One region of the Massilia hydrophila genome, then DNA from elsewhere that is predicted to be linked to it. Evidence: riboswitches for the same ligand, from Rfam matches in the RefSeq annotation. Region 1 holds a riboswitch; the other holds the start of a gene.
What was found. Region 1 has a riboswitch for cobalamin ahead of LE190_RS21135 (TonB-dependent receptor domain-containing protein). Riboswitches for the same ligand answer to the same signal wherever they lie in the genome.
Positions count from the first base shown of each region.

Region 2: it holds a riboswitch for cobalamin, as region 1 does, so the genes downstream of both, LE190_RS19600 (TonB-dependent receptor) here and LE190_RS21135 (TonB-dependent receptor domain-containing protein) in region 1, are expected to answer to the same signal.

Region 1 is NZ_JAHYBX010000015.1:6,876-14,868, forward strand. Features, by position in the region: gene LE190_RS21115 (cobyrinic acid a,c-diamide synthase CobB) at 1-939, opposite strand, end outside; gene cobO (cob(I)yrinic acid a,c-diamide adenosyltransferase) at 939-1,565, opposite strand; gene LE190_RS21125 (ABC transporter ATP-binding protein) at 1,562-2,335, opposite strand; gene LE190_RS21130 (FecCD family ABC transporter permease) at 2,337-3,359, opposite strand; gene LE190_RS21135 (TonB-dependent receptor domain-containing protein) at 3,385-5,235, opposite strand; cobalamin riboswitch at 5,303-5,535, opposite strand; gene LE190_RS21140 (histidine phosphatase family protein) at 5,555-6,097, opposite strand; gene LE190_RS21145 (adenosylcobinamide-GDP ribazoletransferase) at 6,101-6,880, opposite strand; gene cobT (nicotinate-nucleotide--dimethylbenzimidazole phosphoribosyltransferase) at 6,896-7,927, opposite strand.
Region 2 is NZ_JAHYBX010000011.1:74,091-82,083, forward strand. Features, by position in the region: gene LE190_RS19580 (DUF58 domain-containing protein) at 1-898, opposite strand, end outside; gene LE190_RS19585 (AAA family ATPase) at 929-1,849, opposite strand; gene LE190_RS19590 (histone deacetylase family protein) at 2,002-2,931, shown strand; gene LE190_RS21845 (hypothetical protein) at 2,942-3,064, opposite strand; gene ylqF (ribosome biogenesis GTPase YlqF) at 3,230-4,177, shown strand; cobalamin riboswitch at 4,227-4,463, shown strand; gene LE190_RS19600 (TonB-dependent receptor) at 4,548-6,521, shown strand; gene LE190_RS19605 (cobalamin-binding protein) at 6,521-7,426, shown strand; gene LE190_RS19610 (hypothetical protein) at 7,449-7,781, opposite strand.

The DNA of each region.
Region 1 (7,993 bases):
GCGGGCGTGGACTGCGCGAATCGATGCTTGCCAATGGCCGGCCTGCGTCAGCTCTGCGCAGTGCAATTCCGGGTAACCGCCCGGCAGGAATACGGCGTCGGCATCCTGTGGAACCGGTTCGTCCGCCAGCGGAGAAAAGTAGCGCAGGCGCGCGCCCATCTTCTGCAGCAGGTCGAGGTTGGCGGGGTAGAGGAAGCAGAAGGCGGGGTCGCGCGCGATGGCGATGGTCTTACCGTCCAGCATGCGCTTCACTTCCGGCCACTCCGGCGGCGACTGTGCCATCAGGGGCAGCGCTTCCCAGGTCTTCTCGTCGAAGTGCAGTTCATCCGCGAGTTTGTCGAGCAATGCATCCAGGCCGTCGACTTCGTCCGGCAGGACCAGGCCGAGATGGCGCTCCGGCAGCGGCTGGTCCTGGCGCGGCAGCCAGCCGACCAGGGGAATATCGTGCAGGGACGAGGCCACCATCTTGGCATGGCCCTCGCTTGCGATACGGTTGGCAACGACCCCGGCCAACTGCACCGGACCATAGTCGCGCAAGCCGCGCGCTACCGCACCGGCCGTTTGCGCCATGGCCGAGGCGTCGATGACGGCCAGCACCGGCACATCGAATTCGCGTGACAGGTCGGCTGCCGAGGGCGAGCCGTCGTACAGGCCCATGACGCCCTCGATCAGGATCGCATCGGCTTCGCGCGCCGCGTCGTGCAGGCGGCGCCGGCACTCATCCACGCCCACCATCCACAGGTCGAGCGTATGGACCGGCGCACCGGATGCGCGCTCGAGCAGCATCGGGTCGATGAAGTCCGGCCCACATTTGAATACCCGCACGCGCAGACCGTCGCGCAGCAGCTTGCGCGCCAGGGCAGCGGTGACGCTGGTCTTCCCCTGCCCGGAAGCCATGGCCGCGACCAGCACGGCACGGGCGCCCGCATCCCTGTCCATCACCACTCTGTCCCGGCCTGGGCCGCGATGCCCGCCTTGAAGGCGTGCTTGACCACGTTCATCTCGGTGACGGTATCGGCCACTGCCACCAGTTCGGGCGGTGCCGCGCGGCCGGTCACGACCACGTGCTGCATTACCGGGCGGTCGAGCAGGTCGGCGATGACGGTATGCAGGTCGAGGTATTTGTACTTGAGTGCGATGTTCAGCTCATCCAGAACCACCATGCCATAGGCCGGGTCGCGCAGGAAGCTTCGCGCCTGTTCCCAGGCTTCGCCCGCCTTGGCGATGTCGCGCTCGCGGTCCTGGGTCTCCCAGGTATAGCCTTCGCCCATGGCGTGGAAGCTGACTTCGTCCGGGAAGCGGCGCAGGAATTTCTCTTCGCCGGTGGACATGGCACCCTTGATGAACTGGACCACGCCGACCTTCATGCCATGGCCGAGCGCACGCGTCACCATGCCGAAAGCGCTCGAGCTCTTGCCCTTGCCGTTGCCGGTGTTGACGATGAGGATGCCGATCTCCTTGTCGGCCGCTGCAATCTTGGCATCGATCATGGCCTTCTTGCGCTCCATGCGCTGGCGGTGGCGTTCGTTGAGTGCTTCGGTGTCTTCTGGTGTCATGTCGTTCATGCCGTGGCCTCATAGGGGAGGAAGATGCGGCGGCCGCCGTGGTCGATCATGTCGATCGGGTGGCCGAGATAGTCGCCCAGCAGCGCCGGCTGCATGGTCGCGTCGACCGGGCCGGCCTGCCAGCGGCCGTCGCCCATCAACAGCAGCGCGTGGGTGGAAATACGATACGCCAGGTTCAGGTCGTGGCCAATCATGACCACGACCTTGCCCTGCTCGCGGCACAGCTTGGCCAGCAGGCCCATGATGCTGACCTGGTGCGCCAGGTCGAGCGCATTGGCCGGCTCGTCGAGCAGCAGCAGCGGCGTGTCCTGCGCCAGCAACGCAGCAATGGCGACGCGCTGGCGCTCGCCGCCGGACAGGGTACGCACGTCGCGGCCGGCCAGGTCCGCCACTTCCATCGCTTCGAGGGCATTCATGGCTGCCTGGTGGTCGTCGCTGCCTTCCCAATAGCGGTTGGCGTGGTAGGGGTGGCGCGCCGACAGGACGGTTTCGATCACGCTGTACGAGAACGCATCGTGGCGCGACTGCGCCAGGAAGGCGCGTTCGCGCGCCAGCTCTTCCGGCGCCCAGGCGTCGAGCGGGCGGCTGCCGACGAAGACCTTGCCCTTGTCCGGCCGGTGCAGGCCGGCCAGCGTGCGCAGCAGGGTGCTCTTGCCGGCGCCATTACGGCCGATGATGCTCCAGCATTCGCCGGGACGGGCCGCCCAGTCGAGGCGGTGGACCAGGCTGCGGCTGCCAGCCTTGAGGTCGAGCTCTTCGGTGCGGATCATCTCACCTCCTCAGGCGGTGCAGTTGGTAGAGGAACACCGGCGCGCCGATGATCGCGGTGATCGCGCCGACCGGTAGCTGCTGGGGCGCGATGATGGTGCGCGCGAGCGTATCGCACAGCACCAGGAAGCTGCCGCCGGTGAGCACCGCCGCCGGGATCAGGAGCCGGTGGTCGGGACCGAAGGCGAAACGGCAGGCATGCGGCACGATCAGCCCGACGAAGCCGACCGAACCGGCGCTGGTGACGGCGCTGGCCGTCAGCACGCCTGAGACGAAGAACAGGCCCTTGCGCAGGCTGCCAACGCGGATGCCGAGCGTGGCAGCCGCTTCTGCGTGCAAGGCAACCACGTTCATGGCGCGCGCACTGCGCAGGGCATACAGCAGGGCGGCGCCGAGCACCAGCCAGGGCGCGACACGCAGCGGCGCACCTGCCAGGTCGCCGATCATCCAGAAAATCATGTTGCGCAGCCGGCCTTCCGGCGCGATCGACAGCATCAGTGTCACCAGGGCCATGCAGGCCGAGGACAGGATGACGCCGGTCAGCAGCAGCATCGCCGTACCGCCTTCCGCCGCCAGCCCGCCGCGCATGTCGCGCCGGGCAAACAGGTAGAGCAGCATCGACACCGCCACCGCACCGCCCAGCGCCGCCATGTCGACCACGACGGCGCTCGCCATCAACAGCAGCGCCAGCAAGGCGCCGACCGAGGCCCCGGCCGAAATGCCGAGCACATAGGGATCTGCCAGCGGATTGCGCAGCAGCGCCTGCATCATCACGCCGGCCAGTGCCAGCGCACCGCCGGTGACGAAGGCGGTCAATGCGCGGCCGGCACGCAGCTCGATCAGCGAGGTCGCCAGCGAATTGCCTTCGCCACGCGCCAGCTGGCGCAGGGCGTTGGGCATGTCGGCCAGCGGTACGGCGATCGAACCGGTCATGCCGGCGAACAGCAGGCTGGCGACGGCGCACAGCAGCAGTGCGCCGATGACGAGCATGGCGCGCTGGCGGTTCGGGTGGGCGGGGTGATGCATGCGTCTCCTTCTTGCAGGCGCCGGTTCAGCGGGTGTCGTAGCGCAGGGCGGCGAACCAGGTGCGTCCGCTGGTGCCGTAGTTGCGCGCGAGTTCGTACTGCTTGTCCGCGGCGTTATTCAGGCGCAGCAGCAGCGACACTTCGCGTGTGAATTGCCAGCTAGTGTACAGGTTGAGCAAGCCGTAGCCACCCAGGCGGTTGCGGTTGGCCGCATCGTCAAAGCGCTCGCCTGACAGCTGCAGTTCGGCACCGGCCTTGACCTGCCCCCAGCTGCTGTCGGCCTGGAAGCTGGCGTGCTTCTTCGCGCGCCGCGCCAGCTGCCTGCCGGTGGTTTCGTCGGTCGGGTCCTGCCAGTCCAGGCTGCCGCGCAGCTTGATGCCTGCGAGGCGGGTCTGGGCTGCCACCGTGAAGCCTTCCAGTTTCGCTTCGTTGACGTTGTAGGCACAGCTGCCGACACGGCCCGGGCAAGGCGTGCTCGATACGATCATGTCGGTCAGGCGGTTGCGGTACCAGGTCGCATCGAGCTGCACGCTGCCGGCGTCGTAGCGCAGGCCGGCTTCCTGGTTGCGGCCCTTTTCCGGACGGTTGCTCGGCAGGCCGTAGTTCGGGAAGTACAGCTCGTTGAAGGTCGGGGCGCGGAAGCTGGTGCCGACGCTGGCGGTGGCGCGCAGGCCGTTGCCGAAGTGGTAGCCATAGCCGGCGGCGCCGGTGTTCTTGCTGCCATACACCGAGGAGCGGTCGTGGCGCGCGCTGGCATCGAACAGGTGGCTGCCGCGCGTGGCCGAGTAAGCCGCCGCGTAGGAATTGGTGCTGCGGCTGCGCGACAGGTCGGCGGTGGAGCTGGATTCGACATCTTCCTCACGGCGGCTGGCCAGCAGCTGCAGGGTGTCAAGGCCAAGCGCGATCGTGTTCTGCCAGGTGAATTCGTCCTGGCGCGTGTCGATCTGGCTGGCGCCGGATGCCGCCGCGCTGGTAAAGCTGCCCAGTTTGTCGTTGGAACGTGCGTATTGCAGGGTGCTGCGCCAGTTGGCGCCGAGCTGGCTGCTGGCGTAGACCGCCGCGGTGTCCAGGTCCTGCTTGTTGTGGACGTCGTAGGCCGCGCTGCCGCTGTCGTACTGGGCGCGCAGGTCGCTGTGCAGGAACTGGGCGCCGACTTCCGTGCCCGGAGCCACGGTATAAGAAAGCCGGCCGTTGGCGCTGCGGCGGCGGTAGCCGTCTTCGTCCGGGTTGAAGCCGAAAGCGCCCGGGCGTGTCGCCGAGAAGCCGTCCGATTCTTCGTGGCCGGCGCTGAGGGCGTAGCGCAGGGCATCGGCCGAGCCGTGCACGCCTGCGTCGAGCTGGCGCGTCGCGTTGCTGCCGGCGCCGGCCGAGCCGGTGACCACCGGGGCGCCGTCGCCCTTGCGGGTGAAGATCTGGATCACGCCGCCGATCGCGTCGGCGCCGTACAGGGTGCTGAGCGGTCCGTAGACGACCTCGATACGCTCGATGGCGCCGAGCGGTATCGCGTTCCAGGCCGCGACGCCGCTGGTGGCCGAGCCGATGCGCACGCCGTCGAGCAAGACCACGACCGCGTTGCTGTTGGCGCCGCGCAGGAACACGCTGGTCGACGCGCCGGCACTGCCGTTGCGGCTGATCTCGATGCCGCGCTGGCGCTGCAGCACGTCGGCCACCGAGCCGGCGCCAGAGCGTGCGATCTCGTCGGCGTGGATGACGGTGGTGTCGGCGATGAGGTCGGCCGCGCGTTGCGGCATGCGCTTGGCGGTGACGACGACAGTGTCGGCATCGAGGGTTTGGGCGAAGGAAGGTGAAACGAAAGCCAATGCAAGCGAAGTGGCGAGCGAATACGCTGCCGCCTGCCGGGTTACAGGAAAGTTCATGAAATGTTCACATCAAGACAACCAGCCGACGTCCCCGTAGGCCAGATTGAACAGAAGCGCACCAGGAGTGCACTTCCACCTTTTGGCCGGTATCCGGGCTGGCAAGTATGGCCGTCCGACCTTCCCATGCATGTGCACAGTGGTCATGGAAGACGGTTCGCCGCGCTTGTCATTCATCGAGCGCGGCACTTGCTTACCGTTGCGGGGGCAGCACACATTGGCCTTGTTGAAGGGCTTCGTGTTTCCCGTTTAACTGCGGTCGTGAACACAACCGCGAGCACCAAAACGCCGCCATTATACGCACGGACGTCCGGCGTTGTCAGTCTTTCAGCACGATGACTTCGCCGTAGCCGATGCGATGGGCGCTGGCGGCGGCGCGCTGCGCAGCCTGTTCGACACTGCCGCCGGCGTGGAGGGCGCGCAGGAGGCGGATCGTTCCGGCATGGCAGATGAGGAGCGCTTCGGGATGATGCGAAGCCTGCAGCTCATCGCGAAAGGCAGCGACGCGATCGGCTACCTCGAGGACGTTCTCGCCGCCGCCGGGACGGTAGTGGAGGAGGTCGGCGGCCCAGGCATCGACCTCGGCGCGCGGGATGGCCTCCCAGCTTTGCATCTCCCAGGCACCGAAATCCATCTCGGCCAGGCGGGCGTCGAGCGTAGGGAGAACGGCCAGCCTGCCTGCGAGCGCAGTGCAGCGTGTCAGCGGACTGGCATACACCGGCAGCGTGCCGGGCAAACCGGCCTGGCGCAGCTTGCCCGCAACCAGGGAGAGCGCGGCTGCGGATACTACGACGTCGGTCCTGCCATAGCAGATGCCGGGCGCGATATCCGGCTGTGGGTGGCGTACCAGGACCAGCCGCATCGCTCAGGCGAAAGCGCCGTGGCCGAGGGTGGCCAGTACCCCGAGGTAGATGGCAGCTTCCGCCAGTTGCTGCACTGCGCCGAGGCAGTCGCCGGTATAGCCGCCGATGCGGCGTGCGAACTTGCGAGCCAGCCACCAGGTCGCGTAGCCGGCGGCGACCAGGGCGGCGAGCAGGGCATACACATCGAGGGTGCCGCTAACGAGCAGCAGCGAGGCAGCGATCGCCACGGTGAGCGAGGCGATGCCGAATTCCGCCGTCGTCATGCGTTCGGCCAGCGGCTTGGCCTTGCCTTCCTCCCGTGCGTATTCCATGCGCCAGATGAGCGAGGTCGCAGCGAGACGGGACAGCGGATGGGCCAGCAGCAGGGCGCCCATGGCGCTGGCTGGCGGCAGCATCGCGAGCGCCGTGCATTTCGCGCCCAGTATGCACACGACGCCGATGGCCCCGTAGGCGCCCACGCGTGAATCTTTCATGATCTCGAGCACACGCTCGCGCGTCATGCCGCCGCCGAGGCCATCGCAGCTGTCGGCAAAGCCGTCTTCATGGAAGGCGCCGGTGGCGTAGATAGTGGCGGCGGTCGAGAGCACGGCGGCAACCGGGGCCGGGAGGAAGAGCGCGGCCGCTGCATACACACTGGCGCCGATCGCGCCCACCACGATGCCGACCAGCGGGAAGTAGCGGGAGGCATGGTGCAGCCACTCCTGCTCGAAGCCGACCCAGCGCGGGATCGGCAGGCGCGTGAAGAACTGGAGCGCGATGAAGAACAGGCGCAGCTGCTGCATCTCTTGTCCTTCCTGTTACGCGCTGGTGCTGACCTGCGCCGATGCGAAGGTCGCCATCTCGTTCAGGAAGTTGGCGGCGGCATGCAGCAGGGGCAGGGCCAGTGCGCTGCCGGTACCTTCCCCCAGGCGCAGGCCCAGGTGCAGCAGGGGCTGGGCGCCGAGCGCATCGAGCATCAGGCGATGGCCGTTTTCATCCGAACAGTGGGCGAAGACGCAGTAGTCGAGGATGGCCGGCTGCAGGCGCGCGGCGACCAGCAGGGCGCTGGTCACGATGAAGCCGTCGATCAGCAGCACTTTGCGCAGCTCGGCCGCTTTCAGCATGGCGCCGGCCATCATCGCGATCTCGAAACCGCCGAAGGTGGCCAGTACATCGAGTGGACTGTCCGCAGCTGCATGGCGCTCGACTGCTGCGGCGATGACTTGCTGCTTGCGCTGGATGCCTTCCGCCGACAGTCCAGTGCCGGCGCCAACGCATTGGGTCAGGAGCAGACCGGTCAGCTTGTGCATGATGGCCGCCGCCGCGGTCGTGTTACCGATGCCCATTTCGCCAAAGCCGACGACATTGCCGGGCAGGTCGCGCACAAGGGCCATGCCATGCTCCAGCGCGGTGTCCAGTTCCGAGCGCGACATCGCCGGTTCGATCGCGAAATTGCGGGTGCCGTTGCCGACCTTGCGGTCCAGCAGGCCGGGGCGCTCCCCAAATACATGGTTCACGCCGGCGTCGACGACGTACAGTGCGCAGCCATTCTGCCGGGCGAACACATTAATAGCGGCGCCGTTCGCCAGGAAGTTTTCCACCATCTGCCAGGTCACATCCTGCGGATAAGCCGAGACGCCCTCCGCCACCACCCCATGGTCGCCGGCAAATACGAGAACGGCCGGATCACTGATGCTGAGTTTCGTCGAGCGCTGGATCAGTCCGAGCTGAGACGCCAGCGTCTCCAGGCGGCCGAGGCTGCCGAGCGGCTTTGTCTTGTTATTGATAGCGTCAAGCAAGGCCTGTGACAGGGCCGCGTCGGCGGTCGGCGTGATATGGGGGATCTGCATTGCAGGAAAGATAAGGTGGAAAAAACGCGACGATAACATAGTCGCAGGCGTTGTAAGTCGCGCCAC
Region 2 (7,993 bases), on a different contig from region 1:
AGGCGTAGGGCAGGGCGCGCTGCTCGGCATCCAGCACCCAGCGCGTCATGCGCGACAGGCGCAGCTCGAGGTCGAGCCCGGGCGGCAGCCGGGCGAAGTCGAGCACCAGTTCGTCGCCCGCGCCGCCCTCGAAATGCTTGGTGACGAGCTGGCCGCCGAGGCTTGGGTCGAGGCGCGCAATCTGGCGCCAGGCCAGCTGGCGTGGCGAGTCGCCGGCCTGGTAGCTGCGCACGCCGGCGAAGTCGTCCTGGCCGGCCACGCGCCCGTTGGCGCCGGCCTGGGCATCGGCCTGCAGCGGCAGCGGCGGCCCGCCTTCTTCCGGACGCGGATAGACCAGGGCGCGCGCCGCTGGCCGCCAGTAGCTCCAGGCGCGGAACAGCCCGAGCGGAAAGCGGGTGGACAGCACCACCCGTTCCGGCTGCAGCCAGCCGCGCGCCGTGCTGGGCACGCCCAGCCGCACCGCGGCGCTGCCCTGGGCGCCGATGTCGGTCACGTGGCGCGGCTCGGCAGCGCCGGCGAAATCGATCCAGACCGCGTAGCGCGCCAGCTTGCCGCGGTTCGCGATGTGCAGTTCGAACTGCGCCTCCTGGCCCGCGAACACGCTCGCCGTGCGGCCCTGCTGCAGGGCCAGGTGGGCCAGGTTGCGGTAGGTGAAGACCATGTCCACCAGCGCGCAGGACAGCGCCAGGAAGCTCAGCGCGAAGCCCAGGCCGAGCGTGTAGTTGATCGAGCCGATCAGGAGCACCAGCACCAGCAGGGCGAAGCCGAGGCCGGCGCGGGTGGGCAGGATGAACACGCGGCGCTGGCTCAGCACCACTTCGCCGGCATCGAGCGCGCCGTGGCGCGGCAGCCAGTTGCCGGTCGTGCGCCGCAACCAGGCGCGCAGGCTGCCCCGCATGGCTCCCTGTGCCCCCGCCGTGCCCGCCATCTAGACCGGCACCGCTTTCTGCAGTTGCAGCACCAGGTCGCGGCTGGCGAGCGCCTGGCCGTGCGCGGCCTTCAAGGGACGCAGGCGGTGCGCGCAGACCGGCACCAGCAGCGCCTGGATGTCTTCCGGGATCACGTGGTCACGCCCCTCGAGCGCGGCCCAGGCGCGTCCCGCCTGCAGCAGCGCGATCGCGGCGCGCGGCGACAGGCCTTCGGCGAACAGGCCGTTCTGGCGCGAGGCCTGGGCCAGCGCCTGCACGTAGGTGATCAATGCCGGCGACGCGTGGATCTCCTTGAGCGCGCGCTGGGCCTGGGCCAGCTGCTCCGGCTGCATGGCCGGCGCCAGCTGGCGCAGCATCGCGCGCCGGTCCTCGCCCATCAGGAGGGCGCGTTCGGCCGCCGCGTCCGGATAGCCCAGCGACAGGCACATCAGGAAGCGGTCGAGCTGGGATTCCGGCAGCGGGAAGGTGCCGACCTGGTTGGCCGGGTTCTGGGTCGCGATCACGAAGAAGGGTTCGGGCAGGGCGCGGGTGACGCCGTCGGCGCTGACCTGGCGCTCCTCCATCGCTTCGAGCAGGCCGGACTGGGTCTTGGGCGTGGCGCGGTTGATCTCGTCGGCCAGCAGCACCTGGGTGAAGATCGGGCCCGGGTGGAACACGAAACCGTTCGTCTCGCGTTCGTACACCGAGATGCCGGCCACGTCGGCCGGCAGCAGGTCGCTGGTGAACTGGACCCGGTTGAACTTCAGCCCGAGCGAGATCGCCAGCGCGTGGGCCAGGGTGGTCTTGCCGACCCCGGGCAGGTCTTCCAGCAGCAGGTGGCCGCCCGCCAGCAGGCAGGTCAGGGCCAGGCGTACCTGCTGGTCCTTGCCTACCACGACCTGGCTGACCTGGCGCGCGACGGCATGCAGTTGATTGAACATGGTTGGGTTCCGGTAAACTGTTCGGTGCGAAGGCGGGCTCCCATGGTAGATTAGCGCCATTGGCAACCTTCATACTCCGTCGGCAACAAGCCTTTGGGTCGATTCTATGCGAGAACGGCGGCAAAGGTGCGCTATGGATGAGCATTCGCAAGATGAGTACAGCAATCTACAGCCACCCCGACTGCCTGAAGCACGAGATGGGCGACTGGCACCCCGAGGCGCCGGACCGCCTGCGCGCGATCGAGGACCAGCTGATCCTGGCGCGCCTTGACGGCCTGATCGAGCAGCGCAGCGCGCCGCTGGCCGAGACGGCCGCCGTGCTGCGCAACCACACGCCCGGCGCGCTGGCGCTGGTGCGCGACAACCTGCCGGCCGCCGGCGACTACTATCCGCTCGACGGCGACACCATCCTGTGCCACGACAGCTACCAGGCGGCCCTGCGCGCGGCCGGGGCCGCGGTGGCCGCCACCGACGCCGTCATCGCGGGTGAGCTGGACAACGCGTTCTGCGCCGTGCGCCCGCCCGGCCACCACGCGACCCCCACCTCGCCGATGGGCTTCTGCCTGTTCAACAACGTCGCCATCGCGGCGCGCCACGCGCTGGAAGTGCATGGGCTGGAGCGGGTGGCGATCGTCGACTTCGACGTCCACCATGGCAATGGCACCGCGGATGCCTTCCGCCACGATCCGCGGGTATTGATGGCCGGGCTGTTCCAGCATCCCTTCTATCCCTACTGCGACCCGGAACCGGTCAGCGCCACCAACGTCAACATGCCGGTGCCCGCGCTCGCCGACGGCGAGACGGTGCGCAAGCTGGTGCAGGACTACTGGCTGCCGGCCATGCATGCACACCGGCCGCAGATGATCTTCGTGTCGGCCGGCTTCGACGGCCACCGCGAGGACGACATGGGCGGCATCGGGCTGGTCGAAAGCGACTACGCCTGGATCACGCGCCAGCTGATGGCGGTGGCGCGCGAGCACGCGCGCGGACGCATTGTCAGCTGCCTGGAGGGTGGCTATGCGCTGTCGGCGCTGGGCCGCAGCGTGGTGGCGCACCTGAAGGCGCTGGCCGAGCTCGAATGAGGAGCCTAGCCTAGCCCTGCAGCAGCGGAAAGCGCCCGATGAAGCAGGCGGCAAGGACCATGCCGCACAAGGCGCCGAACGCGCACCAGCGCGCCAGCGCGCGTTTCGGGGAAAGGTGAACGGCGGTTCGCATAGTGGACCTCCAGGTCGCGGCAATGCACAAGAGCGCCAGTGTGCGCCGCCGCGCCGGCCGGATGTTGCTGAGCATCAATGAATTCCTCCTTGCCGCCTGTGGTTTTTTACAGTGTCCGCGCTCGGCGTAAAATAGCGGCCTGACCGAAGACGAAGAAAGCACAGCATGTCGATACAATGGTTCCCGGGGCACATGAATGCGGCCAAGAAGGAAGCCGCCGAGCAGATGGAGAACACCGACCTGGTGATCGAAGTGCTCGACGCCCGCCTGCCCGAGGCGAGCTGCAACCCGATGGTGGAGGAGCTGCGCAAGTTCCGCCAGCGCCCCTGCCTGAAAATCCTGAACAAGACCGACCTGGCCGACCCGGCCGCCACCGCGGCCTGGAAGGCGTATTACGAAGCCCAGCAGGGCGTGACCGCCTATCCGATGTCGACCAAGCACCCGGCCGACGTGGCGCGCATCCCCGCGCTCTGCCAGTCGCTGGCACCGCACCGCGGGGTGCCGACCAAGCCACTACGCATCATGATCATGGGCATTCCGAACGTCGGCAAGTCGACCCTGATGAATGCCCTGCTCAAGAAGCGGGTGGCCAAGGTGGGCGACGAGCCGGCCGTGACCAAGATCCAGCAGAAGCTCTATCTCGGCAAGCACACGGTGCTGGTCGATACGCCGGGCATGCTGTGGCCGAAGATCGCGATGGCGGGCGACGGCATGATGCTGGCCGCCAGCCATGCGGTCGGCTCGAATGCGCTGATCGAGGAGGAAGTGGCGGAGTTCCTGGCCAACCTGCTGCTCGACCGCTATCCGCAGCTGCTGACGGCGCGCTACGGCTTCAAGACCGAGGGCCTGGACGGCATCGCGGTCATCGAGCAGGTGGCGCAGCGGCGCGGCTTCCGCGTGCGCGGCGGCGAATTCGACTACGAAAAGGCGGCCCACGTGCTGCTGCACGACTACCGCACCGGCGCCCTCGGCCGGATCAGCCTGGAGACGCCGGAAACCCGCGCCGCGGCCCTCATCCAGCATGCGGCCGAGATGGCGGAAAAGGCCCGCATCGCCGAGGAAAAGGCGGCATTGAAGGCGGAAGAGGCGATGCGCGGCAAGCGCGGCACCTGAAGCTACCGAGGCAGCCGCCGCCTGCCCGGCGCAAGGCCGGCTTGTCAGGTTATAATCGCCCGGTTTTGGTGCCCGCGCACGCGATCAGCGTGCGCAGTTAAACGGGAAACACGAAGCAAAGGCGCATCGCGCCGGCGCCGAGGTGTGCTGCCCCCGCAACGGTCAACAAGCGCTGCATCCACCCTGGATGCGGCAGGCTGTCCCGAACACCACTGTGCGTCGTGCATAGGAAGGTGGGACAGTCGGTCTTGCAAGCCCGGATACCGGCCAGGACAGGTGGAAGCAGCGGCGCGCCCATGGCAGCCGCGGCTTCCGTTGAACTCCGGTGTGCGGGGACGCAGGCCGGTGCCATTACCGAGAACATCCTACAATGAAATCTGCTGTCGTTTCACGCAGCGCGCCGGCGTTCAAGCCGCTCGCGCTCGCTTGCGCCCTGTCGCTGTCCGTCCTGGCCGCCGATGCCCTGGCGCAGGAAATCCTTCCCTCGATCGTCGTCACCGGCGCGCGCTTCCCGGCGCAGGCCGCGGCCGCTCCGATCGGCGCCACCGTCATTACCGCCGACGAGATCCGCCGCGCCGGCGCGACCGACGTGAATGCCGCGATCCGCAAGGTCGGCGGCGTCTATGGCCGCCAGAGCCTGGACGGATCGCCCGACTTCGCGCTCGACCTGCGCGGCTTCGGCTCGAACAGCCCCCAGAACCTGGTGATCCTGGTCGACGGCGTACGCCTCAACGAGAACGAACTGGCCAATGCCGTCCTGTCGAGCATTCCGGTGGACACGGTCGAGCGCATCGAGATCGTGCGCGGCGCCGGCAGCGTCTTGTATGGCGAAGGCGCCACCGGCGGCGTGATCAACATCATCACGCGCCGCGGCACCCAGGGCGGCACCCACGGTTCGCTGTTCGCCGAGGGCGGTCGCCATGATTCCCACGACCTGCGCGCCTCGCTCGGCCATGGCGCCGGCCCGCTGTCCTTCGACCTGGCCCTGGCCGACCGCGGCACCGACAACTACCGCGACAACAACGCGTTCAAGCAAAAGAGCGTGAGCGGCGGTGTCCAGTACCGCCATGGCGCCGGCCGCGCCGGCCTGCGCTTCGAGCATTCTGAGCAGGATGCGCGCTTCCCCGGCTCGCTCAACGAAGCGCAATTCCAGGCCAAGCCGCGCCAGACCCTGACGCCGTACGACTTCGGCACCCTCGACACCGACCGCGTCAGCGCCTTCGCCGAGCACCGCATCGGCCAGGTCGAACTGGCTGCCGAACTGTCGCACCGCGAGCGCGAGGTCGGCGCCAACTATTTCTACCCGGGTGGCGTCACCCGGGTGGCGTATGACGCCAGCCAGACCCAGTTCTCGCCGCGCGCGCGCCACACGGCGCTCATCGGCGACAAGCGCAACGAACTGGTAGCCGGCATCGACCTGGTGCGCTGGAAGCGCCAGACCAGGTCCGACTTCTCGCTCGGCGACGCCGAGCAGGACGCGCAGGCGGTCTACCTGCGCAACGAACTCCTGTGGAACGCCGCGCACCAGGCGCGCCTGGCCGTCGGCGGCCGCCACGAACGCTTCACCAAGGACTATTCCGACCCGCTGGCCTTCCCGCCGGTGGTGAACGAGCACCGCAGGCAGTCGATCAATGCCTGGTCGCTCGAAGGCAGCATCGACCCGATGCCGCAGCTGACCGTGTTCGCGAAACTGGGGCGCAGCTACCGGATCGCCAACGTCGACGAGAACAGCCTGCGCGGCGGACTGGACGTGCTGGCGCCGCAGGTCTCGCGCGACCTCGAGCTGGGCGTCACCGCCGGTTCGGCCACGCGCCAGCTGACGGCGCGCGTGTTCCGCCATCGCCTGACCGACGAGATCTTCTACGATCCGACCATCGGCTGGGGCGCCAACACCAACCTCGACCCGACTCGCCGCCAGGGCTTCGAGCTGGAAGGACAGCAGGCCCTGACCGCGGCGCTGCGCCTGAGCGCCAAGTGGCAGCGGGTGGAGGCCGAATTCACCGGCGGCGCGAACGCCGGCCGCGAGATGGTGCTGGTGCCGGAGAACGTGGTCACGCTGCGCGCCGCCTGGATACCCGCCGGCGGCCACAGCGCCGACATCGGCGCCCAGTGGGTCGACAGCCAGCGCTACGGCAGCGATTTCGCCAACGACTGCGGCGCGCGGATTCCGTCCTATGCCACTTTCGACGCCCGTTACGCCTACCGCGTGGGAGGCTGGGAAGCCGCCGTCACCGCGCTCAACCTGGCCGACCGCCAGTACTACAGCAACGCCTTCGGCTGCCGTTCGGGGATCTATCCGAGCGATGGCCGCCAGCTGAAGCTGTCGCTGCGCTACGACTTCTGATGCGCGCGTCCCGACTCCTCGCCGCCGCGCTGCTGGCCGGCCTGGCCGGCAGCGCGGCCGGGGCCGCGGTAACCGTGGTGGACGATGCCGGCCGCCGCGTCACCGTGGCGCAGCCGGCGCGGCGCGTGATCTCGATGGCGCCGCACGCCACCGAACTGCTGTTCGCGGCCGGCGGCGGCGCGCGGGTGGTCGGGGCGATGAACTACAGTGACTTCCCGGCCGCGGCCAGGAAGATCCCGCTCGTTGGCAGCAACAGCGTGATCGACATGGAGCGGGTGCTGGCCCTGAAGCCCGACCTGGTCGTGGTCTGGCACACCGGGAACACGGCGCGCCAGATCGCCCAGATCGAGGCGCTGGGGGTGCCGGTGTTCCACAGCGAGCCACGCCGCATCGCCCAGGTGGCCGACAACATCGAGCGGCTCGGCCGGCTGCTGGGCACCGGGCCGGTTGCGGCCCCGGCCGCGGCGGCGCTGCGCACGCGCCTGTCCGCGCTGCAGGCGCGCTATGCCGGACGCCCGCCGGTGACGGTGTTCTACCAGGTCTGGGACCAGCCGCTGTACACCCTCAACGATGCCCAGATCGCCAGCGATGCGATCCGCGTCTGTGGCGGACGCAACGTGTTCGGCGCGCTCAAGGTGGTGGCACCCCAGGTCGGCATCGAGGCGGTGCTGGCGGCCGACCCGGAAGCGATCCTGGCCGGCAAGCGCTACGACCCGGGCAATCCCGGCCTGGGGCTGTGGCAGGCCTATCCAGGGATGACGGCGGTGAAGCGCGCCAACCTCCTGACCGTGGACGGGGAACTGCTCTCGCGCCCTGGCCCGCGTACGGTGGACGGCGCGGCGCGCCTGTGCGAGGCGCTGGAAGATGTGCGGCGGCGCCGGCCGCGCCAGGGCGCGGGTGAATGACCGGCGGGCGCGCGCCCGCATCCTAGCCGAAGACCAGCATGAGGGCGCCACCGGCGCCCAAAATCATCGGCCAGTACTTGACGGGGACGAAGAACAGGTCGTGCGCTTCGCGCAGTGTGTACCGCTCTCCGGTCGCCTCGTCGACGTGGACGCGCGCGCCGGCGTAGCGTGCCAGCACGAGGTGCAGCAGGTAGACCAGGACGGCGGCCAGCAGCAGCGCGACCGGCACGATCACCGAGCGCACCATCGCCGGCGAGGATTTGCCCCACAGCTGTTCGGCCGCTATCTCCGTCCCCAGAAAGCACAGGGACAGGAAGACCACGACCAGGATGCCAAAACCACGCCAGACCAGCATGCCAATCTCCTTTTGATGATGAGTGAGTTTGCCCGGTGGCCCCGGCTAGCGGCCGATGAGCCCGGCAAGAGAAGGCGAGTGTGGGGCCGGTCCGGATGGCCAGCAACCCGGATTCCGGCCAAACAGGATTGATTTCGATCACCCATCTACGCGACGGCGTTTGTGTTGCCGCTAAGATATATCTTGTGTGCAAGCGTCCTGCCGCCGCATGC